Regions from separate parts of the Mesorhizobium sp. C089B genome, predicted to be linked through region 2. Evidence: predicted binding sites of a transcription regulator. Region 2 holds the regulator's gene; the other holds the start of a gene.
The links. Region 2 encodes HrcA, which represses chaperone genes, less so after heat shock. Its sites were predicted from a motif close to GTTAGCACTCNCNNNNNGNGAGTGCTAAC; they were not measured.

Region 1 (3,553 bases), 1.2 Mb from region 2:
ACCGCTATGACATCGCGGGGGAACTCTGCGACGGCATTAGACCTATGGACGCAACACAGCAGGTTTCCATTGATAATGATGAGAGTGGCATCTGCCCCCCTTGTACCATTCGACGTCCATAGGGACGAAGAAATCGAACAGGCCGACAGACGGAGCGCTGCAGCAGCGACAATTCAGCCGCGATGTGCCCGCAATGGCGCGGTCAACACGCTCCTCGTACAGTACGTCAGGACCGGTGCGGCCAAAATTCAGCACACCAGGTTTTGGTGCGCAAGGCTCGAACGAGATCCTCGGGACTGCACCTCCAAGCTGTCGATCATGCTCGGCACACAAGGACAGGGCGGCATTGCTGCCGCCCTGTCCGCTGTAAGTTGATAGGGGCTGGATTAAAAATCCATACCGCCCATCCCGCCCATGCCGCCGCCGGGCATACCACCAGGCATGCCGCCGCCGGCCGACTCCTTCTTCGGAGCCTCCGCGATCATGGCTTCGGTGGTGACGAGCAGGCCGGCGACCGAAGCCGCGTCCTGGAGAGCGGTACGAACGACCTTGACCGGGTCGACGATGCCCATGGCGATCATGTCGCCATACTCGCCGGTCTGGGCGTTGTAGCCGTAGGTCGCGCCCTTGTTGTCGAGGATCTTGCCGGCGACGATCGAAGCTTCAGCACCTGCGTTCGAAGCGATCTGACGGGCCGGAGCCTGCAGTGCACGACGAACGATGTTGATGCCGGCAGCCTGGTCGGCATTGACGCCGGTGACCTTGATGTTGGCCGAAGCGCGCAGCAGTGCGACGCCGCCGCCTGCAACGATGCCTTCTTCCACGGCCGCGCGGGTCGCGTTGAGGGCGTCATCGACGCGGTCCTTCTTTTCCTTGACTTCGACTTCCGTCGCGCCGCCGACACGGATCACCGCAACGCCGCCGGCGAGCTTCGCCAGACGTTCCTGCAGCTTCTCCTTGTCGTAGTCCGACGTGGTCTCTTCGATCTGCTGCTTGATCTGGGCAACGCGGCCCTGGATCTCGTCCTTCTTGCCGGCGCCGTCGACGATGGTGGTGTTCTCCTTGGAGATCGACACCTTCTTGGCGCGGCCGAGCATGTTGAGGCCGACATTCTCGAGCTTGATGCCGAGGTCTTCCGAGATGACCTGGCCACCGGTGAGGATGGCGATGTCTTCCAGCATGGCCTTGCGGCGATCACCGAAGCCCGGCGCCTTGACGGCGGCGATCTTCAGGCCGCCGCGCAGCTTGTTGACGACCAGCGTGGCCAGAGCCTCGCCTTCGACGTCTTCCGAGATGATGAGCAGCGGCTTGGAGGTCTGCACGACGGCTTCGAGAACCGGCAGCATGGCCTGGAGGTTGGACAGCTTCTTCTCGTGCAGGAGGATGTAGACGTCCTCGAGCTCGGCAACCATCTTGTCGGCGTTGGTGACGAAGTAGGGCGAGAGATAGCCGCGGTCGAACTGCATGCCTTCGACGACTTCCAGCTCGGTCTCGGCGGTCTTGGCTTCTTCAACCGTGATGACGCCTTCATTGCCGACCTTCTGCATCGCTTCGGCGATCATCTTGCCGACCGACTCGTCGCCATTGCCGGCGATCGTGCCGACCTGGGCAACTTCCTCGGAGGTCTTGATCTTCTTGGCAGCGTTGCCGAGAGCCGCGACGACTTCGGTCACGGCCAGGTCGATGCCGCGCTTCAGGTCCATCGGGTTCATGCCGGCGGCAACCGCCTTGTTACCTTCCTGGACGATCGACTGCGCCAGGACGGTCGCGGTCGTGGTGCCATCACCGGCGATGTCGTTGGTCTTCGAAGCAACTTCGCGGATCATCTGCGCGCCCATGTTTTCGAACTTGTCGGAAAGTTCGATTTCCTTGGCGACGGTGACGCCGTCCTTGGTGATGCGCGGTGCGCCGAACGACTTGTCGATGACGACGTTGCGGCCCTTGGGGCCGAGCGTGACCTTCACTGCGTCGGCGAGGATGTTGATGCCGTGAAGCATGCGCTCACGGGCATCGCGGGAGAATTTTACGTCTTTGGCAGCCATTTTTTAGCTCCTGGCAGGGGCTTGCGATCAAGCCCGAAATTCAGTTGACGGTAAGGCCGATAATCAGCCGATGATGCCCATAATGTCGGATTCCTTCATGATCAGAAGGTCTTCGCCATTGAGCTTGACTTCGGTGCCCGACCACTTGCCGAACAGGATGCGGTCGCCGGCCTTGACGTCCAGCGGGACCAGCTTGCCGGCTTCGTCGCGCGCACCTGAACCGACGGCGATGATCTCCCCTTCCTGCGGCTTTTCCTTTGCCGTATCCGGGATGATGATCCCGCCGGCGGTCTTGGATTCGGATTCGACCCGGCGTACGACCACGCGGTCATGCAGCGGCCGGAAATTCGACTTTGCCATTTTTGGATTTCCTTGGTGCGGATGTTGAACGGTGCTCCGTTGCTGGAGCATGCCTAGCACTCAGCCGAAGCGAGTGCTAACGCGGCAATGAGATAAGCCGCAGGCTCCTGCTAGTCAAGACGGAAGAGCAAAGAGCAAAGAGAAAAGAGAAGACAGCAAAGAGCAGCCAGAAAAGAGGGTGTAAGCATCGAGCCTTTTATGTGAACAATGTCGGGTATCCGACATATATGGGGCGGCTCACCCTTTGTAATTGAGTTTTATTCAGATGGTACGGTTGGTGCAACGGGTGTTGCATTTGAACTCATCCAGAGGCTCGCACGGGTCGTGCTGCGTCAGCTTGGTCATGTCGAGCTTCAGAAGGCCATTTTGGCATTGGTTCTGTTGCACCTATTGCCATTCATGACCAGTCCTGCGCGCGTGAGCCGGCCGACTAGATTCCAACCACGAGAGCGCCGCCGCTGAGACCCGCACCGGCCGCCGCCAGAAGGATTTTCTCTCCTGGCTGGAATGGCTTCATCTGGTTGGCGAGCGAGAGCGACAGCGGGACCGTCGCGGCCGAAGAGTTGCCGTATTCGGCAATCGTCTTGACAATTGCTTGGTCAGCAATGCCGAGGTTTCTTCCGACCGCGCCGAAAATCCGAGTATTGGCCTGATGCGGCACAAACCGGCCGACATTGTGTGGCCGCACTCCCGCAGTGGCTAGCGCGGCTGTCGAGCAATCGGTCATCATCTCGACGGCTTTTGCGAACACTTCGGGCCCGTCGGTCATCGTCATCCGGGTCTGCCCGAGGTCGAGGTCGCCATGGAACGGCGTGTTGCTTCCTCTGCGGGAATCTGGATCAGCCCGTAGCGCGAGCCGTCCGAAGCCACCGAGGCACCGAGAATGCCCCGATCAGCATCATCGCACTGACCGATCACCAGGGCGCCGGCGGCATCGGCGAACAAGACTGAGCTCGCGCGCTCGGCTGGATTGATGCGGCGGCTGAGGATGTTGGCGGCGATGACCAGCGCTGGTTTGCCATGCAGGCGGGTGAACCCGTCCGCAAACATGAGCGCATAGATGAAGCCGGCGCAGGCGCCGGTCAGATCGACCGCGCCTGCGCGGCCAAGGCCAAGCTTGTGTGCGACCAGCGGCGCGCTTGGCGGCAGAA
Region 2 (3,553 bases):
AGCAGCACGCCCGGGCCGCAGCGGAAGAAGAGATGGCGGCCGTCGACCTTGCCGAGGAGAGGGAGGCCGAGGACGTTGGAGTAGAAGGCTTCGGCAGCGGCGAGATCCGTGACGTAAAGCGCTGACTCAAGAATAGCGGAGGGTTGCATCAGGCACCCCCCTCTGCCCTGCCGGGCATCCCCCCCGCAAGGGGGGAGATTGGCAGTTCCGCTGGCGGCGTCTCAACGTTGATGGTTGGCGAAAACGGTAGCGACCTCTGATCTCCCCCCTTGCGGGGGAGATGGCCGGCAGGCCAGAGGGGGGTGTGAAGGATCGCCGACGTCATCACGTTAAATTCAATCAAGCCACAGCCATCTGCTGCAAGCTCACCAGCCGCTGAATGCCCTTCTTGGCAAGGCCCATCAGCTCCGCGAACTGCCCTTCCGAGAAAGGCTCGCCCTCGGCGGTGCCCTGGATCTCGACGATGCCGCCCTTGCCGGTCATGACGAAATTGGCGTCGGTGCCGGCAGATGAATCCTCGATGTAGTCGAGGTCGATGACCGGCTGGCCGTCATGGATGCCGCAGGAAATTGCCGCGACATGGTCCTTCAGCACCTTGGCAACACTGGCCATCTGCCGCGCTTCCATCCAGCGCAGGCAATCGTAGAGCGCCACCCAGCCGCCGGTGATCGAGGCCGTGCGGGTGCCGCCATCGGCCTGGATGACGTCGCAGTCGACGGTGATCTGCTGTTCGCCCAGTGCCTGCAGGTCGACAACGGCGCGCAAGGAGCGGCCGATCAGCCGCTGGATTTCCAGCGTGCGGCCGCCTTGCTTGCCGGCCGAGGCTTCACGGCGCATGCGCTCGCCGGTCGAACGCGGCAGCATGCCGTATTCCGCCGTCACCCAGCCCTTGCCGGAATTGCGCATCCAGCCCGGCACCTTTTCCTCCAGGCTCGCCGTGCACAACACATGCGTGTCGCCGAATTTCACCAGGCACGAGCCCTCGGCGTGTTTGGAGACGCCGCGCTCGAAGGAGATGGCGCGCATTTCGTCGGCTTGGCGTTTGGAAGGGCGCATCGAGGCCTCTTTCTGTTCTTTTTACGGTTGCGTCGGCGGCTTGTAGACGCATGCAGCCCATGGCGCAAAGGAAAAGGCCCCATATAGACGCCGGGTTGCGCGGGAGCGATGGAAGTCTATATCCTTGGGCCGGAGGTTTTTGGCTCGAATGACCAAGGCAGTCACCGAACCCAGTCTGCTGGCGCCCGCGCTGCAATCGCTCGACATGCGTTCGCGCGACATTTTTAGGCGCATCGTCGAATCCTATTTGAAGGACGGTGAGCCTGTGGGATCGCGCAGCCTGTCGCGCATCCTGCCGTCGTCGCTGTCGCCGGCCACCATCCGCAACGTGATGAGCGACCTCGAGCATCTCGGCCTGATCTATGCCCCGCACATCTCGGCCGGGCGCCTGCCGACTCAGACCGGCCTGCGATTCTTCGTCGATGCCTTCATGGAGCTTGGCGATCTCTCCGACGAGGAACGCCGGGTCATCGAGGCGCAGGTGCGCGCCTCCGGCTCGGGCGCGACGCTGGAACACATGCTGACCGAGGCCAGCCAGATGCTGTCGGGCATGTCGCGCGGCGCCGGCCTGGTGCTCGCCACCAAGAACGAGGTGGCGCTGAAGCACATCGAGTTCATCCAGCTCGAGCCGACCAAGGCGCTGGCGGTGATGGTGTCGCAGAATGGCGATGTCGAGAACCGCGTCGTCGACCTGCCGGCCGGCATCACCGTCTCGCAGCTGCACGAGGCCTCCAACTTCCTCAACGCCAATATCAGGGGCCGCACGCTCGCCGAGGCGCGCATCGAGATCGCCCGTATCAAGGACGAGACCCGGGCAGCGCTGGACACGTTGTCGCAGGACCTGGTCGAGAAAGGCCTGGCGGTGTGGGCCGGCGCCGACAGCGGCCTGCCGGCGCGCCTTATCGTGCGCGGCCGCGCCAATTTGCTCGAAAACGTCACCGCCCAGGCCGATATCGAATTGCTGCGCCACCTGTTCGAGGATCTGGAGACGCAGGACGGGCTGATCCAGCTGCTCGACCTCGCCGAGGACGGCCCCGGCGTGCGGATCTTCATCGGCTCGGAAAACAAGCTGTTCTCGCTCTCCGGCTCGTCGCTGGTCGTGGCACCTTACCGCGACAAGGACGCCCGCGTCGTCGGCGCGCTCGGCGTCATCGGCCCGACCAGGCTGAATTATGCCCGCATCGTGCCGATGGTCGACTACACGGCCCAATTGATTACCCGGATGTTAAGATAATTCCGAAGCCGGGATCACCGTAAAGGAGGGCGCAGAATGGCGCTTGAATCGTTCAAGGCCCAGATCAGCATGCTGCTCGAAGAAATGGTCAACCAGCCGGAGGACGAGCACGAAATCCAGGAGCAGCTGCGCGAAAAACTGCGCGAAATGCGCGCCATGGGCTTGCCGCTGCCGGAAGATCTCGTCGCATTGGAAAAGCGTCTCGACGACGATCTGGACGTCGAAGAGGAAAGTTGAGCGGTTCTCTCGTCGAATCTGCGCGCGCACGCTTCTCTTTTGCGGCGGCCGCACAATATCTCCCTTGTCGTGACGCGCCGACCGGCGCGAGTTCGAGGAGAACAGCATGATCCGGATTGCCGGCTTCGCAGGCCTTGCCCTGCTTCTGGCCACCAGCGCCTTCGCCCAGCAGGCTGATCAACTGCTGCTGACCGGCAAGGACGCTTTCGGCGACTGGAAGGCCGACAAGCCAGGTGTGCGCCGGCTGATTAGGCCGGATGATCTGAAAAGACCCAACATCACCGGATCCGCCTCCAACAGCGCCGGCCTCGGCGATCGGCCCGAGGGCGCGAAGCCCGTCCTGCCGCCTGGGTTTTCGGCCGAACTGGTTGCTTCCGGCATTTCCAATCCGCGGGTCGTGCGCGTGGCGCCGAACGGCGACCTGTTCGTCGCCGACAGTGACGCCAACCAGATCCGCGTCTATCGGCTGGCCAAGGGTAGCGCGAAGCCGGCCGAAGAGGGCATTTTTGCCGACAATCTAAACCAGCCCTATGGCATCGCCTTCTACCCGCCTGGCGACAAGCCGCAATGGGTCTACGTCGCCAACAACGACAGCGTGGTCCGCTACGCCTATCGCGACGGCGACCTTAAAGCCTCCGGCGAACCGGAGACGATTGTCTCCGACATCCCTACCGGCGGCCACTGGACCCGCGATATCGCCTTCTCGCCGGACGGGAAGACGCTGTATCTCTCGGTCGGCTCCGGATCGAACGTCGCGGAGGGCATGCAGAAGGCACCGAAGGGCGGCCTTGACGCCTGGGCAAAATCACAGCCACTCGGCGCCACCTGGGGTTCCGAGGATGGCCGTGCCGACGTGCTGGCCTTCGGCCCCGACGGCAAGAATGGCCGCATCCTCGCTACCGGCCTGCGCAATTGCTCGGGCATGACCGTGCAGCCGGCCACCGGCGCGCTGTGGTGTGTCGTCAACGAGCGCGACGGTCTCGGCGACGATGTGCCGTTCGAATATGCCACCTCAGTCAAGGACGG

Region 1: a site for HrcA is predicted at 2,455-2,483, ahead of groES (co-chaperone GroES). Genes of this name have one in related genera too.

What each region holds. Positions count from the first base shown of each region.
Region 1 covers NZ_CP100469.1:5,832,905-5,836,457, forward strand. The annotation lists gene groL (chaperonin GroEL) at 387-2,042, opposite strand; gene groES (co-chaperone GroES) at 2,106-2,402, opposite strand; partial or broken gene bioZ (3-oxopimeloyl-[acyl-carrier-protein] synthase BioZ) at 2,833-3,553, opposite strand, start outside.
Region 2 covers NZ_CP100469.1:4,601,695-4,605,247, forward strand. The annotation lists gene NLY44_RS22730 (VOC family protein) at 1-149, opposite strand, end outside; gene rph (ribonuclease PH) at 340-1,056, opposite strand; gene hrcA (heat-inducible transcriptional repressor HrcA) at 1,205-2,290, shown strand; gene NLY44_RS22745 (hypothetical protein) at 2,327-2,527, shown strand; gene NLY44_RS22750 (PQQ-dependent sugar dehydrogenase) at 2,634-3,553, shown strand, end outside.